DNA from 2 places in the Cognaticolwellia beringensis genome. Region 1 is predicted to be linked to the other one. Evidence: predicted binding sites of a transcription regulator. Region 1 holds the regulator's gene; the other holds the start of a gene.
The links. Region 1 encodes sigma-54, which starts transcription at its own class of promoters, with help from an activator protein. Its sites were predicted from a motif close to GTTGGCACGNNNNTNGNNT; they were not measured.
Positions count from the first base shown of each region.

Region 2: the regulator sigma-54 is predicted to act here: its motif matches at 3,957-3,975, upstream of B5D82_RS09645 (PEP-CTERM sorting domain-containing protein).

Region 1 is NZ_CP020465.1:1,569,019-1,577,161, forward strand. Features, by position in the region: gene B5D82_RS06580 (KpsF/GutQ family sugar-phosphate isomerase) at 1-932, shown strand, start outside; gene kdsC (3-deoxy-manno-octulosonate-8-phosphatase KdsC) at 934-1,479, shown strand; gene lptC (LPS export ABC transporter periplasmic protein LptC) at 1,476-2,042, shown strand; gene lptA (lipopolysaccharide transport periplasmic protein LptA) at 2,074-2,553, shown strand; gene lptB (LPS export ABC transporter ATP-binding protein) at 2,554-3,285, shown strand; gene B5D82_RS06605 (RNA polymerase factor sigma-54) at 3,346-4,854, shown strand; gene hpf (ribosome hibernation promoting factor) at 4,890-5,177, shown strand; gene ptsN (PTS IIA-like nitrogen regulatory protein PtsN) at 5,207-5,659, shown strand; gene rapZ (RNase adapter RapZ) at 5,666-6,523, shown strand; gene B5D82_RS06625 (HPr family phosphocarrier protein) at 6,530-6,808, shown strand; gene mgtE (magnesium transporter) at 7,326-8,143, shown strand, end outside.
Region 2 is NZ_CP020465.1:2,274,545-2,282,687, forward strand. Features, by position in the region: gene prsT (XrtA/PEP-CTERM system TPR-repeat protein PrsT) at 1-1,034, shown strand, start outside; gene prsT (XrtA/PEP-CTERM system TPR-repeat protein PrsT) at 1,093-3,870, shown strand; gene B5D82_RS09645 (PEP-CTERM sorting domain-containing protein) at 4,010-4,855, shown strand; gene B5D82_RS09650 (ThiF family adenylyltransferase) at 5,309-6,199, opposite strand; gene B5D82_RS09655 (PEP-CTERM/exosortase system-associated acyltransferase) at 6,245-7,048, opposite strand; gene B5D82_RS09660 (PEP-CTERM/exosortase system-associated acyltransferase) at 7,356-8,120, opposite strand.

The DNA.
Region 1 (8,143 bases):
TTAATATTGAACAGCAAGCCATTGCCGAATTATCGCAATATATAGACGACGATTTCGCTAAAGCCTGTGAGCTAATGTTTAATTGCCGAGGCCGTGTCATCGTTATTGGTATGGGTAAATCAGGCCACATTGGCGGAAAAATTGCCGCAACATTAGCAAGTACCGGTACCCCTTCATTTTTTGTACACCCTGGTGAAGCAAGCCATGGCGATCTCGGCATGGTCACCGTTGATGATGTGGTACTAACCATTTCTAATTCTGGCGAGACTGGCGAGGTACTGGCAATTATTCCCGTACTCAAGCGTATTGGCGCCAAAATAATTGCCATGACAGGTAAACCTGAATCAACACTAGCAAAACTTGCCGATACGCACGTTTGTGTAAAAGTATCACAAGAAGCTTGCCCTTTGGGATTAGCGCCAACGTCTAGCACAACAGCAACGTTAGTCATGGGAGACGCGTTAGCGGTTGCTTTATTGAATGCGCGTGGCTTTACCGCTGACGATTTTGCTTTATCTCACCCCGGTGGTAGCTTAGGTAAAAGGTTATTATTACGCTTAGCCGATATCATGCACAAAGATGACCGCCTCCCAACCGTGACAGAAGCTGCTAAGATAAAAGATGCGTTAGTCGAAATGTCACTAAAAGGCTTAGGCATGACCGCGATTGTTGACGTGAACAAGAGCCTAGTTGGCCTGTTTACTGATGGTGATTTACGCCGTATTTTAGATGCAGAAATTAATATACATCAAGACAGCATTACCAGCGTAATGACTAGAAATCCGCTTGTAGCTAAGCAAGATATGCTTGCTGCTGAAGCATTAAAAATCATGGAAGACAAAAAAATTAATGGCCTGATTATTGTCGACGATAATAATCACCCCATTGGTGCCATGAATATGCATGACTTATTAAAATCAGGAGTGCTGTAATTTGGATAGTTTATACGGAAAAGTAGCGCCAAGTGTTTGGCAAAAAGCGCAAAAAATTAAACTTTTTGTTTGTGACATTGACGGTGTTTTTTCTGATGGTCGTATCTACTTAGGCAATAACGGTGAAGAACTAAAAGCCTTTCATACCAAAGATGGTTATGGCATTAAAGCTTTAGGGGCAAGTGGTGTTGATGTTGCCGTGATCACGGGCAGAAAATCTAATATCGTCCAAACACGCATGACGGCATTAAACGTTAAACACATAGTGCAAGGTGAAGAAAATAAACTGCCTGCATTAAAAGCGATGATAGACGCTTTACAACTAACGCCTGAACAAGTTGCTTACATCGGCGATGATATGCCAGATTTTGAATGCCTAAACTATGTTGGTTTTAGTATTGCGGTTAATGACGCGCACCCTGCCATTTTAAATCTTTGTGATTACACAACCTATACCCGAGGTGGCTTTGGTGCTGTGCGCGAAACTTGCGACCTTATTATGCAAAGTCAGCATACTTTAGCCGATGCAAAGGGTGCCAGTATATGAACCGCATCACCCTTGCGACAATAACCTTATTTATTTTGGCGTTAACGACTTATGGTCTACTTGAGTGGTATGGCGCTAAGAAAGAAACCAGTAGTATCCTCGACAATGCCACTAATCCAGAATTTATTGCTGAAAACCTCAACAGCGATGTTTACAAAGCAACCGGTGCATTATCATATAATGTAGAAGCACAACGGATGGAACATTATGCTCAATTAGAGGTCACACACTTTGAATACCCAAGATATACCCTATACCCAAAAAACAACAAACCTACTTGGCAAGTAACAGCCAATGAAGGCACGTTATATAATAATAACCGTGTAAAATTGAAAAACCGCGTACGTTTAATCGCCACTGATGAAGAAAGTTTGATACAGGAAGTGCACGGAAAAAATTTAGAAATGGATTTAAAAACTAATATAATCAGCTCAGAGCAAACTATCTTAATATTAGGTAAAGGATTTACTATGTATGGCTCAGGATTAATTGTAGACTTAAACACAACACAGATGACATTGACTGAACATGTGCAAACCATTTATAAAAAAATTAAAAAATAACCTTATTTGCCTCACCGCTTTCGCATTATTAGTGCCAGCAGTAAGCGCAGAAAAGTTTAATGTTGAACAAGAAATTAAAATATCTTCTTCGCGACAAGCTGCCGATCTGAAAAACAAAATATTCAGTTATATCGATAATGTCATTATTGCTCAAGGCACGCTAACAATACATGCTGAATTAGTACAGGTAATTACCGAAGATAAAAGTGATAACAAAATTTATATTGCCAAGGGTTCACCAGCGACATTTGAGCAAACGCTGCAAGATGGCAGCCCCATAAACCTACAAGCTAATGAAATCCGGTATGAGCCCAGTATGAACACCGTGGTCATTTCAGGTAATGCACTTCTGCGCCAAGAAGGTAGTGAAGTTAGCGGTAGTAAAATCACTTATAATTTTGACACCGAATATGTCAATGCTGAAAGCTTAGATAACGCTAAAGTAGAAACGGTATTACAGCCAAAAAATAAAACTGAACTGCCTAAAAAATCTAAGGACAAGCAAGAGTAAATGTCAACTTCAACATTATCAGCAACCGGTCTTGCAAAAGCCTACAAAGGCAGAAAAGTCGTTAAAAACGTCAGTATGAAAGTGTCCGCAGGACAAATTGTTGGCTTATTAGGTCCCAATGGCGCGGGTAAAACCACCTCCTTTTATATGATTGTTGGCTTAGTCAATAACGACAGTGGCTCAATTGTTTTAAATGGTGAAGATTTAACTTTGTTACCCATGCACGAACGTGCGCGTAAGGGCATCGGCTATTTACCACAAGAAGCTTCAATTTTTCGCAAATTGTCTGTTTATGACAACATTATGGCCATTTTACAAACGCGTAAAACCCTGAGCGATGTTGAACGAGAAGAAAAACTTGAACATTTATTAGAAGAGTTCAACATCGGTCATATCAAGGATAACTTAGGTATGAGTTTATCTGGCGGTGAACGCCGACGTGTTGAAATAGCACGTGCTTTAGCGGCAGACCCTAAATTTATTCTCCTTGATGAACCTTTTGCTGGTGTTGACCCAATTTCAGTAGGTGATATAAAAAAAATTATCCTACACTTAAAAGAACGTGGCATTGGTATTCTGATCACTGATCATAATGTACGAGAAACACTCGATGTCTGTGAACATGCTTATATCGTTAGTCATGGTGAACTGATCGCTGAAGGTAATTCGAATCAAATACTTGCAAATCAACATGTAAGAGATGTATACCTTGGTGAACAATTCACGCTATAGTGAATAACAGACTAAAGCGGTATAACAATAATGTATTTCAACAGGGAAATGAAAACGTAAATGCGTCCTACTTTGCAACTCCGTATCGGACAACAATTAACGATGACCCCGCAATTGCAGCAGGCGATCAAGCTACTGCAATTATCGACTCTGGATCTCCAGCAAGAAATTCAAGAAGCACTCGAAAGTAACCCCTTGCTTGAAGTTGATGAATCTTTTGAAAGTAACTCAGAAAGCACCCCAGATCACTTAGAAGAAGGTTACTCCGCTAGTGTTGGCGAAACGAAAGAAATGTCTTCGTCTGATGGTAGTGAGGATTCTGCCCCGAGTATCGATGAGATTAGCTCATCCGAAGGTTTAGCTAAAACCGATATTCCCGAAGAATTAAACAGTGATAGCACTTGGGATGATAACTTCAGTGCCAGTGCGAGCAGCGGCGGTGTTGGTCACGCATCTGAAGATTATACTTATCAGGGTGAAACGAAAGATTCACTGCAAGACCATCTTATTTGGCAGATGGAACTTACGCCATTTAGCGATACCGACAGAACCATTGCCATCGCCATTATTGAAGCTATAGATGAAGCAGGTTACTTAACGGTTACCGCAGATGAGATATTAGAAAGCGTTGGTATAGACGATGTAGAACTCGATGAAGTTGAAGTGGTACTTAAACGAATTAACGTTTTTGATCCCGTTGGCGTGGCTGCTCGTTCAATTCCTGAGTGTTTGCTTATCCAGCTCAATCAATTTGCGAAAGATACGCCTTGGCTAGCTGAAAGTAAATTAGCCGTAACTGAACACATTGACTTGCTTGGTAATCGTGATTATCGACAACTGATGCGTAAATTACGCATCAAAGAAGATCAATTGCGCGAAGTTATTCGCTTGATCCAATCGTTAGATCCTCGTCCAGGCGATAGTGTCATCAAAAGTGAAGAGCAATATGTGATTCCTGATGTATCTGTTGAGAAGAAAAACGGCCGCTGGACGGTAGAGCTTAATCCTGATACTGCACCTAAATTATCAGTGAATCAACAATATGCTGCCATGTCTAGGTCTATGAAGTCGTCTGCTGATAGCCAATTTATTCGCTCGAATTTACAAGAAGCAAAATGGTTTATCAAAAGCTTAGAAAGTCGCAATGATACCTTATTAAAAGTTTCAAATTGCATTGTACAACGCCAACAAGGTTTCTTTGAACATGGGCCTGAGGCTATGCGACCTATGGTATTAAATGATATTGCAGAAGCTGTGGACATGCATGAATCAACCATCTCTCGTGTTACCACACAAAAATATATGCACACACCCAGAGGCATTTTTGAGCTTAAATACTTTTTCTCTAGCCACGTAAGTACTGAAAATGGCGGTGAGTGTTCTTCAACTGCTATTCGTGAATTAATTAAAAAGCTTGTTGCCGCTGAAATACCCGCAAAGCCATTAAGCGACAGTAAAATCGCAGATATATTAGCTGAACAAGGTATAAAAGTAGCAAGGAGAACCATTGCCAAGTATCGAGAGTCGCTCTCTATACCGCCGTCAAATCAACGTAAAAGCCTATTGTAGGCAGTCTTATTCACCAAAAAAGAGGAATGAAGCATATGCAAATTAATCTTACTGGACACCATGTCGATGTTACCGACTCATTACGTGATTATGTTAATGGCAAGTTTGAAAAGCTAGAACGTCATTTTGAGCATATTAATAATGTACATGTCGTATTAACCGTAGAAAAATTGAATCAGATTGCCGAATCTACTGTGCACTTAAGTGGCTCAGAGGTTCACGCGAAGGCCGAGCATAATGATATGTATGCATCAATTGATGCATTAATTGATAAGCTAGATCGCCAAATCCTGAAATACAAAGGCAAAATTAACAAGCATTAGCGCTCAGTCGCTTTAGGTTTTATAAGTTTATGAAGTTGCAAGACATTTTATCCCCGGACTGCACTATTTGTGCAGCACCGGGCTCCAGTAAAAAACGTATTCTAGAATACTTAAGTAGCCTGGCCGCCGATAAATTGGCAGACCATGACACATTTCAACTCTTAGAAAGCCTAGTTAAACGTGAAAGAATGGGGTCAACTGGCATAGGTAATGGCATTGCTATACCGCATGGTCGTTTGGAAAATGCTACACAGCCCATTGCCGTAGTAATAACCACAGAAGAAGCAATTGATTTTGATGCTATTGATCATCGCCCAGTTGATATTTTTATTGCCTTATTTGTGCCTGAAGAAGAATGTCAAAACCACCTCAGTACATTGCAGAGCATCGCAAAAATTTTTCGTAACAAGCAATTTTGCAAGCAAGTACGAAAATGCGAAAGTAACCAAGCACTGTATCAGTTAATCCAACAAGCGAGCTAAACACAGATGAAGCTAATTATAGTCAGTGGCCGTTCAGGGTCAGGTAAAAGTGTTGCACTGCGAGTGTTAGAGGATTTAGGCTACTATTGTGTTGATAATATCCCTGTCAACTTATTACCTGCTCTCATCCATACAGTGATTAACGATTATGAGAATGTAGCTGTGAGTCTCGATGTACGAAACTTACCAGCTGATCCTAATGATGTACCTGAAATCATTGAATATATGCCTAATGCGGTTGAATTAAGCTTACTTTATTTAGATGCGGATGATAGTGATCTTATTCGTCGATTCAGTGAAACGCGACGCTTACATCCGTTGATTAAACAAAATATTGCCTTAGACCAAGCCATTGCCCTAGAGAAAAAGCTCCTTGAGCCAATCGCCAGTCGAGCACACTTATATATCAATACTAGCCAACTTACGCCACATCAACTAGCGGACTTAGTTAGAGAGCGAATTTTGGGGAAAAAATCTGGCTCTATGGTCGTTGTCTTTGAGTCATTTGGTTTTAAACATGGCGTACCACAAGATGCTGACTATGTTTTTGATGCGCGTTTTTTACCAAACCCATTTTGGGATAAAGAACTAAAGGGCTTCACAGGGTTAGATAAACCGGTACAAGACTTCCTTGCAAGCCAACCGATAGTGACTAAGTTTATTTGGCAAATCAACAGTTTTATGATGACTTGGTTACCGCATCTAGAACGAAATAATCGCAGTTATATTACCATTGCGATTGGTTGTACTGGCGGCATGCACCGTTCGGTATATATTGCCGAAATACTGGCAAATAATATGCGTAAAGAACGTAAAGATGTGCAATCACGTCATCGTGACTTACCTACTACTGCAAGTACGTAAATTACCATGAGCGCACAAGCAAGCCGGAAAGTACTTATCATTAATAAACTTGGCCTACATGCCCGTGCGGCTTCTAAACTTGCACAATTGAGCCAAAAGTTTACCGCTAAAGTGACTATTGAGTTAGACGAAAACCGTGCAGACGCGAACAGTATAATGGGCTTAATGCTACTCGCCGGCGCACAAGGTAAAACCGTCAAGGTAATTGCTTCAGGGGTAGATGCCGAAATAGCATTAGAAGAAATTTGCCAACTCTTTAGTAACAGGTTTGATGAAGCTGAATAGGAATCACAGTATTTATCGTATTTCTGTTTGCTCTTAAGTTAATAAAAAAGCTGCGAAAACTGATAAATTACGGTAAACTCAACGCGGATAATTATTAATATTAAATACTCATTGGAAAAATGAATTAGCTAACTTACGCTACATTTGAGAATTTAGCACAAACGATATTTCTCAAACATATTCATTCTCGGCGTTGCCTCCTTAGTCGCTTTGCCTGAATCATCCAAATAGTCGAATTTTTTCTCATTTGATATTATTTAATATAACTTTAATAATACTCTTTCATAATAGGGACTGTTTAGCTTTCTGGGTTAAAGTTTACATCAGGTAAAATAACTTTCAATAATCCCAAAGGTAGCGTTAGTTTGAAGTTGATACCGCGTGCTCACACGCTGATTTAGCTAGCATCATTTCTTGTATTTTGCTGGGTCAACATATCAAACCATCGACTACAAAGTAAGTTCAACAATCCCTGGTAACTTTTAGTTTTCGTTTTGCAACGGCAAAAGGTAAGAATATGCCGGAAGTTTCTGAACAAGAATACAGCCACCAGCGCCTTCAGCAGGTTAACGATGCCCTCGATAGTGGTATGTTTGTCTATGTCCGCAAACTTTTGCAAGACATGCCCGCTTATGATCTTGCTTTACTCTTAGAGTCATCCCCAACCAAAAGCCGTGTCGCGCTTTGGCAGCTGATTGACGCAGATCATCACGGTGATGTGCTTGAAGAGCTAAACGAAGAAGTTCGAAAAGGTATTCTGAAAAACATTAATCCCGCGAAGCTTGCTGCTGTTGCAGAAGGCATGGATGTTGATGATTTAGCCGAAGTTTTCAGAACATTACCTGACAGTGTTTATCAGGAAGTGCTTAATGCGATGGACGGGCAAGATCGCAGCCGTGTAGAAGCAGCACTTTCATTCGAGGAAGACACGGCCGGCGGTATCATGAATACCGATACTATCTCTATTCGTCCTGATGTGACGGTGGATGTAGTTTTACGTTATTTACGCTTGCGCGGAGAATTACCCGAAGCAACTGACTCATTTTATGTGGTCGACAGAGCAGATCACTTTATTGGTGCTGTTTCATTATCAGCCATTGTTACTGCCAAAGCAGAAACAATTATTTCGAGCCTAATCGATAAAGACATCGAGGCTATTAACGCTGATATGAACGAAACTGATGTCGCGAAATTATTTGAACGCTACGATTGGTTTTCGGCTCCGGTTATCGATCATGAAGGCCGACTTTTAGGTCGTATTACTATCGATGATGTCGTCGATATTATTCGTGAAGAAGCAGAGCATTCCATGATGAGTATGGCGGGTCTAGACGA
Region 2 (8,143 bases), 710 kb from region 1:
ACGCGCTTATTAATTCAAACGATTTGACCCAAGCGTTAGTTATTGCTAATGGTATGGAAAGCAGTGTTAAAACACCTAAAAAATTATGGTTACAGCGTATTTCGATTTATAAAAAACAACAGAATGAGCTGCAATTAATTACCACGATTGAAGAATGGTTAAAGGCTAATCCTTATCATATTGAACCTGTGTTAATGATCTCTGATTATTACGTTAACCAAAGACAAATAGACAAGGCATTACCGTATCTCGATAAAGCGTTGTCTGATCATCAGAAAGACAGCTTAATTATTAAATTGGTAAAAGTTCAATTGCTATTGGACATCAATAAGCTGTTTGAAGCCAAAAAACTTTTTCAAGATCCTCAGTTGCAGAGTGTTAAATCTGAGGTGAAATCAGGACTAGAAGGACGTATCGCTTTTCTCGAAAAAGACTTTACCAAGGCTGTTGAAAAGCTTACTCATTTTTATCAAGCTTATCCATCACGTAAAAATGTGGTCTTACTTTCACTAGCGTATATAGCTGATAATCAAGCGGTACAAGCACAGCAAATTCTGCGGGAGTATTTGGCAAAAAATGAGCAAGACGACCAAGTTCGAATGATGTTGGCTGATAGCTATCTAACTACAGAGGTTGAAAAAGCTATTTTAACTTACGAAAAAATTATTATTAATGAACCTAATAATGTCATTGTTCTAAATAATCTTTCATGGCTATACTTGGAAAAAGGCGAATTAGACAAAGCACAATTACACTCTAAAGCCGCGATTGATCTTGCTCCTGAAAATCCAAATGTTATTGATACGCGTGGTATGGTTCTATTAAAGTCGGGTAAAAATGTAGAAGCATGGAAAAAATTATCAGAGGCATATAAGTTGTCTAATGGTAAGGATATATCAATAGCGTTGAATTACGCAGAAGCGTTACTCGCAAATAAACGAAATCAGGATGCTGCTAAATTGTTGATAAAAATTAAAGTTAACAGCATTGATGATATGAATCGTAAGAATAAATTAATGGCATTAGCAATTTAGTTGATCAAATAACTGATCATTAGAGGGTTTTTGCCAGGTATATAATACAGGACGACTAATGTACTTAATAAATAGAAGTAAGAAAATCATTCCATTGTTGGCGTTTACGATTGCAGTAGCAGGTTGTAGTGGGCAAAAAAGTGATGAAGAATATTTAACACTCGCTAAAGCGTCCATCGCACAAGGCGAGGCTAACGCAGCGATTATTAACTTAAAAAACCTATTGAGTGCTAATGCACAAAACGTCGAAGGACGATTTTTATTAGGCAAGTCGTACTTAAATCTAGGTTTGTGGATTTCAGCAGAGAAAGAACTGGAGCGTGTTTATAAAAAAGGATATGACACCGCGCTTGTTATCCCTTTATTGGCTAAAGCTTATTATCACTTAGGCGATTTAGCCGGCTTAGAAGCGTTGTTGATTCAGTTGGACTCATTCTCTGAAGAAACTCAAGCGATATTAAAAACTTTTACAGCAATAGCTTACATTAAAGAAGAGAGTATTGAGCAAGGTATTATATATTTATACGATGTAGTTGAAGTTGATTATGACTCTAAATATACCGAGCTCAGTAAAGCGTGGAAGCAGGGGATGGATAATAACATTAGCCAAGCCATTGCCACTGTCGACAGTATTTTAATTAACTCGCCAGAATTTGCAGAAGCGATAGAGTATAAAGCTTACTTGTTCTTTAAAGAGCAAGAGATGGCACAAGCAGCAGAATACTTTGGAAAATATATCGTTTTACATCCTCAAGCACATGAATTACGCATGATGTATGCAATGGCATTAGTGTATTCAGAGAAATATAAAGCTGCAGAGCAGCAAGTTGATTTACTATTGGTGGGGTTACCAAATAATCCTAAGCTTAATGAAATGAAGGCTCAAACTCGCTTCGCCTTGAACGATTATGAGCAAGCCAAGCGATATGCGGAAATTGCGCTTAGGGGTAATAACAGTTCTGTACTTGCTAAAGTTATTGCTGGTGTAAGTGCATTTCAATTAAATCAATTAGAGGTAGCCTATTCACAATTGAATTCAGTAAGTAATGACTTAAGCTACCAGCACCCAGCTAAAAAATTACTGAATGCGCTGAAATTTCAATTAGGTTACGAACAAGATGTTTTTGCAGAGCTGTCTAATGTATCCAATGATCAAGTTGACTTGGAAACATTAGGTATTTCGGCTAGTGAATTATTTAGGTTAGGCAAAGTTGCTGAAGCGAATGCACTCCTGGCTAAGGCGGCTGAAACTGCTCCTGATAATGCTGATGTACTTTATCAACAGGGAGCTTTAAAGTTTTTTTCTGGAGATAATTCTGCAGCAGGTTATTTTGAAAAAGCGTTAGAGAAAAACCCAGAGCTAGAGTCTGCGATGTCGATGCTGTTATTAGAAAGGTTAAAAGTTAATGATTTCGAGAAAGCTCTTGAAATTGCCAATAATATAGCTAAAGACAACCCTGAATTATCACTCTCTTATAAAGGAATAATCTATGTTCGTAAGAACGAGTTAGATAATGCTAAAAAAGCCTTCGAGCAAGTTTTAACGATAAACGAAAATAATACAGGCGCTTACTTCAAGCTTGGCCAAGTGTATGAATTAGAAAAAAACTTTGAGGCTGCGATCAAGCAATATCAAAAATCCCTGAACTTAAATATAAATTTACCATTGGTTGTTTCAGCGCTATTAAGAATAGGGCAAGACGTAGAGCATAGAGATAGTGTGAGAAGTTACTTTGAGCAGTTTGTAAAAACAAATAACAGTGAATTTTTATCGCATATCTATCTAACGGCTTTTTATATTGTAAAAGGTGAATTAGACACTGCTGAGAGTATTGTAAGTCAAGGACTTGTGCGTTTACCTAATAATATTCAGTTGTTGATGCTTAAAGGCAAAGTGCAAGCGAATAATAAACATTATGATGATGCGATTGAAAGCTTTAACAAAGTGCTAAAGTTAAATGCTTTTAGTCCTGAAACTTTGATTGCAAAGTCTAATGTATTAGAGCTTAAAGGAAGTTTTTCTGATGCTATTGAAGTACAGAAAAAGGGTGTTGCGCTAATGCCTAATTCCCCTGTTCATAAGTTACAGCTGGCGCAGTTATATATTAAAAATAATGATTTAAAGAATGCATCAGAAATTTTAACTGAACTACAATTGTCAGACAAACCCAACATTCATATAGAACGTTTAATTGGCAAAGTGGCTTTTTTAAATAATGATTTTTCAAAAGCACATCATATCTTAGCTGAAGTGGTTAAAACAATTAATTCTGAAGAAGTTATATTCCAATTGTCGACATCATTACAACAGTTAAATCGCTCAGTAGAGGCTTTGGCTGTTATCGAACGCTATAAAAAGTCGGGTAAAGCACACAATACTTTAGATTTGGAATTGAAATATGCTGAGTTGTTAGAAAAAGAGCAGCCTAATAAAGCATTGCAAGTTTACATGAAGATATTAGATAAATCTGATCGACATTATTCAATGCTAAATAACGCGGCGATGCTATTCTTGAAACAAGGAAACCATCAACAAGCGATTAATTATGCACGTGAGGCATTAGCTGCAGTGCCGGATAATAGTTCGGTACAAAATACATTGGGATTAACACTTTTAGCCGTTGGCCAAAACAAAGAAGCTGAAAGACATTTACAGCAAGCGTCTACGGCTAATCAACATAATGCTAATTATAAAGTACATTTGGCTCAAGCATTATTTGCTAATGGTAAAGCCGATAAAGCAAAATCGTCAATGCTTAATATGAATAGTAAAGAATTGAATGACTTTACCTTACCTAGGTATCAAGCTTTAACTAAAATACTTGGTATAAACTGATGGAAAAGTGTCAAGATATTTTACATAAAGGCTACGCGACTAAAACAGGAGCTTCTTAAGTTGCTGATAAGCTAGTAGTTATTAAACTTGGCACATAGAATGCATTTACTTAGGATAGAACTTAAATGGAGAATTTGAAATGAAAAAATTATTTACAGCAACGCTAGTTACTTTAGCTTTCGCAGGCACAGCAACAGCTGACGAAATTTATATCGATAATGGTGCTAATTACGGTGGCAATGCTAATACGGCTGCTGGTGACAACACTACAGGTTGGAAAGAAGAGCTTAAATTAGTTTATAAATCCAACTCAATTGTTAAAGATGTTGATGGTGATCAAACTATAAGTGTTGGTGATACAATCACTTCACAAGGTGGTTTTGTTGGTACTAATGCTATTAATGAAAACTTTGTTACTGCGATGACTCCAGGACAAACTTTCGGTGGACCTAGCAACAATGGTTATGAAGCCGACTGGTTATTAAGCTTTCGTTTCAGCGACCTAATGGGTACTTTTAACGGTTCTGATTTTATTTACAGTTCAGGTACTATTGATTGGATTTTATTTGATGCATCTGAAGGTTATACCGGTGCTGCATTAGGTAATGAAGTTCATTTATTTTCAACTACTGTAACGGGTCATACTTCAGTTCCGGGTAATCAACAATTTACTGGTACTGTTGGTAATTTTGGTCTTGGAATGGTTAATGGTATTCCTGTTGGCGATATGTTTAACATCAAGTATGGTTCATCATCGTTAACCCTTGGAGAGTATGAAGCTACAACCGGTTTACCAGTACGTTTCACTATTGATCAAAATACACAAAGTCCAAATGTGACAGGTTATAACGCAGCAACACAAGAGTTTACTCTTGAAGGTGGGCATAACGCTGCTTTACAATTTCAAGTTCCAGAGCCAACTACTCTAGCTATTTTAGGTTTAGGTTTATTAGGTTTTGCTGGCGCATCACGTCGCAAGTCTTAATTTAACTAAACGTTAAAAAACCGCCTTTTGGCGGTTTTTTTATGTCTAAAATTTATAAGCTAATAATCGGCATAGATATATCATACTGAATGACAGCCTAATATGTCCTCTGGTTAAATTTTACTTATAGCTATAAGTTAATGTATCTCAGAGTCAGTGAGTCGTGATTTAACGCTTATTCTGACTGAGTGGTAGCATACGTACATTTTTTGTATTACTAAGATAATACGTTCTTGCTGTGTTTCTGTAGAGTTTAATTTACGTATATCAGACCTGATAATTAATATACCAAGTTGATTAATTCGACTTTCATTTTTAAAAGGTTAAAAGATTACTTTGACTGTGTAGGTGTTGGGGGATATAGATAAGTTAATAGTAACGACTCAGCTAGATTTTATTATCTAGCTGATTAGTATAAGTAGTAACAATAGAACAAGTAACTAATCAAATAGGTTATTTACTGTTATCAATAATACCTTTAAAGACTTTAAACATATAACGCTGTAATGGATTTCTGTTGCCAAAAGGACGCCATGTTTTGACAGTTTTATTCAGGTAAGCGTCAAAGTGTAAGCCTCGGGGCGCGCAGATAACCTCGCCCCTGTTTAAAATTATTTTAAGAGCATTTGTACAAAGTACACCTGCTGCTAAAGAAATGCCCATGCATGTTGAAGGTACTTTCTTTTTAAAGAAGTTAACTGAGGTTCTTTGTGCAAGATAATGGCGTTGTAAACATGCTGGCGCTACACCAACGACAAATTTGACAATATTATCTGCAAAAACCTCTGCTTTTTCTTCTTCCGTAGCATTAGCTGCAGGATCTTCGATGTTAAAATAATCATCGAACGACATTTTACCTGGCATGAAGACCAAGAAAGCAGTTCCCATTCCAAGAGGGGCTGCGGTAATCGTTGGGATACCTTTTTCATAGCATCGTCGAAAAACCTTTCTACGTATTTCTAAAGCGAAGATATCTAAACTGTCGATGTAGATATCAACATCCTGTAAAAACTCTTCTAAATTATCTTCTGAAATGCCTTGATTAAAGTTGGTTATTTCAGCTTCAGGATTGATGCCACGGATAGTTTCTTCCATTACGGCTGATTTAGCTTTACCAATAGTCGACATGTTTGCGCCAGATTGGCGATTAAAGTTGGCGACATCATAATCATCCAAATCCGAAATATTAAATTTACCTATGCCTAAGCGTGATAACACCACTGCATGATCGCCACCAACACCACCTAATCCGCCAATAGCAACTTTAGTATTACGTAACTTTTGCTGTTCGTCGTCGGTAACCCAACCAATATTTCTTGAAAATGCTTCTTCATAATTAAACATATTAATCTCTATTTTGTTCATTCATAGACAAGAACAAAGGACCACTTAAATGTGGCTGCTTAAGTCTACATCTGGAATGTTAAATGGAGTGTCCTTACCAAATTTAACAAATTTAATTTGCTCAGCCATCTCTTTATGAATTATGGCGTATAACTCTTCAAGCTGTTCAGTCAACTCTTTATGGAAATCTTGTTCGTCCAAATAGAACATGGCACGCTTACCATGATAGTCCATGTCATCACCTATTTGTTGAAACGGTAAGCCAAAGCGCTTTAATCGTCGATTAAGTCGAGGCTCCATCATAACAACCATACCTTGGTGTTGACATAAGCTTGCTAAGGCAATACCACTTAAATAAAGCCCCATGGCGATATTAGGAAAATTGCGACGCTCTTCTTCAGTGAATACAGTGTCGGGCTTAATATTATTAAGTACAAAGGGTACGTTTTTTTCTTTTTCACGCCTTCTAAATGATGCTAATACCGCTAAGCGTGAAATTTCGCCGAAGCTACCTCGCGGTAGTTGTGTTGTATCGACAATTTCTTTTCGGGCACTTTGCAGACAATTTGCTTCAAAAGGTAATTGCTTTGTGGGATCGGTTGGTGGTGGTATAATTAATCGAATACAGCCTGCGAAAACCCCAGTGCGACGATGCTCTAAAAGGCAGTGATAAGCATACTCATCACATTGGTCGATTTCCATTTTTTGGGCATTTTCAGGTTCCCAGCCTAACTCAGAGCTGTAAACACCATAACGAATTTTATAAGCTTCTTGTCTTAGCTCTTTTGTATTGGCAAAGTGAATTTTAAAGTATTGATTAAAATGTTTGGCAATTGAATAGTCACTCATTGTTCAATCCACGTCCCCAGGCTATTTTATTTAAGATACTCTATAGAATATAACAAGATGTAGCGTATTTGCTAATTAAAGTGCAACATAAATATATGTTTTTTAACAATTGGTCATATAGTTTTCACAGTTTTATAATTAAAATAGTGAATTAGCTGAGATATTACTCCTTTCGCGGTGTTATTAGTTACTTCAGTCGGCCTTTGTAGCCATAGGTTTAGGACTAAATGCAGGAGGTTGGATTTATTCCAGTATGTTGTAATTTTATTAAGTGATGGTTGTCGGTGGTTTGAAGGTATTGGAAAAATTAAAGTCGGCAGCCTGCATTTGAAAACGGCACAATATATTGCTGTAATAATAATTCGGCACTAATAGAGTCATATAATTCTTTCAGTTCCGGCTTTAAATTGGCACTAAATTTTTCTCGTGGTAAATGATACATAGCTCTTTTTCCATGATAATCGATAGTATCTCCAACTTTTTCAAATTGAAGGCCTATTCGAAATAGTCCACGGTGTAGCCTTTTCTCCATAATAACAAATAAATCTTGGTGGTTACATATTTCAGATAACGTAACGGACGCCAAATACAAGCCGATGGCTATATTTGGAAAGTTTCGATGTTCTTCTTCAGTGAAAGTGATTTCGGGCTCAATATCATTCATGACAAATGGTTTTCTATTTTCTGATTTTCTGCGCCGAAATGAAGACAACACAGCTAGTCTTGATATTTCACCAAAGCTTCCACGTGCTAATTTTGTTGAGTCAATTATGTCTGTTCTTGCTGAATGGAGAAAGTTTTTTTCAAAAGGCAGTTGGAGTTCAGGTTCGTGGATTGGAGGTATGATTAAGCGTACACAGCCAGCATAAGTACCGGTTCTTCTGTGCTTTAATAGGCAGTGATATGCATAATCATCACATTCATCAATTTCCATTTGTAAATTATTTTTGGCCTCCCAGCCTAGTTCATGGCTATAAACGCCATAACGTATTTTAAATGCTTCTTCCTTGAGTTCTTTAGTATTTGCAAATTGAATGTGAAAGTGTTGATTAAAATTTTCGGCTATTGACATAGTCTCTCATTGTTTAATCCACG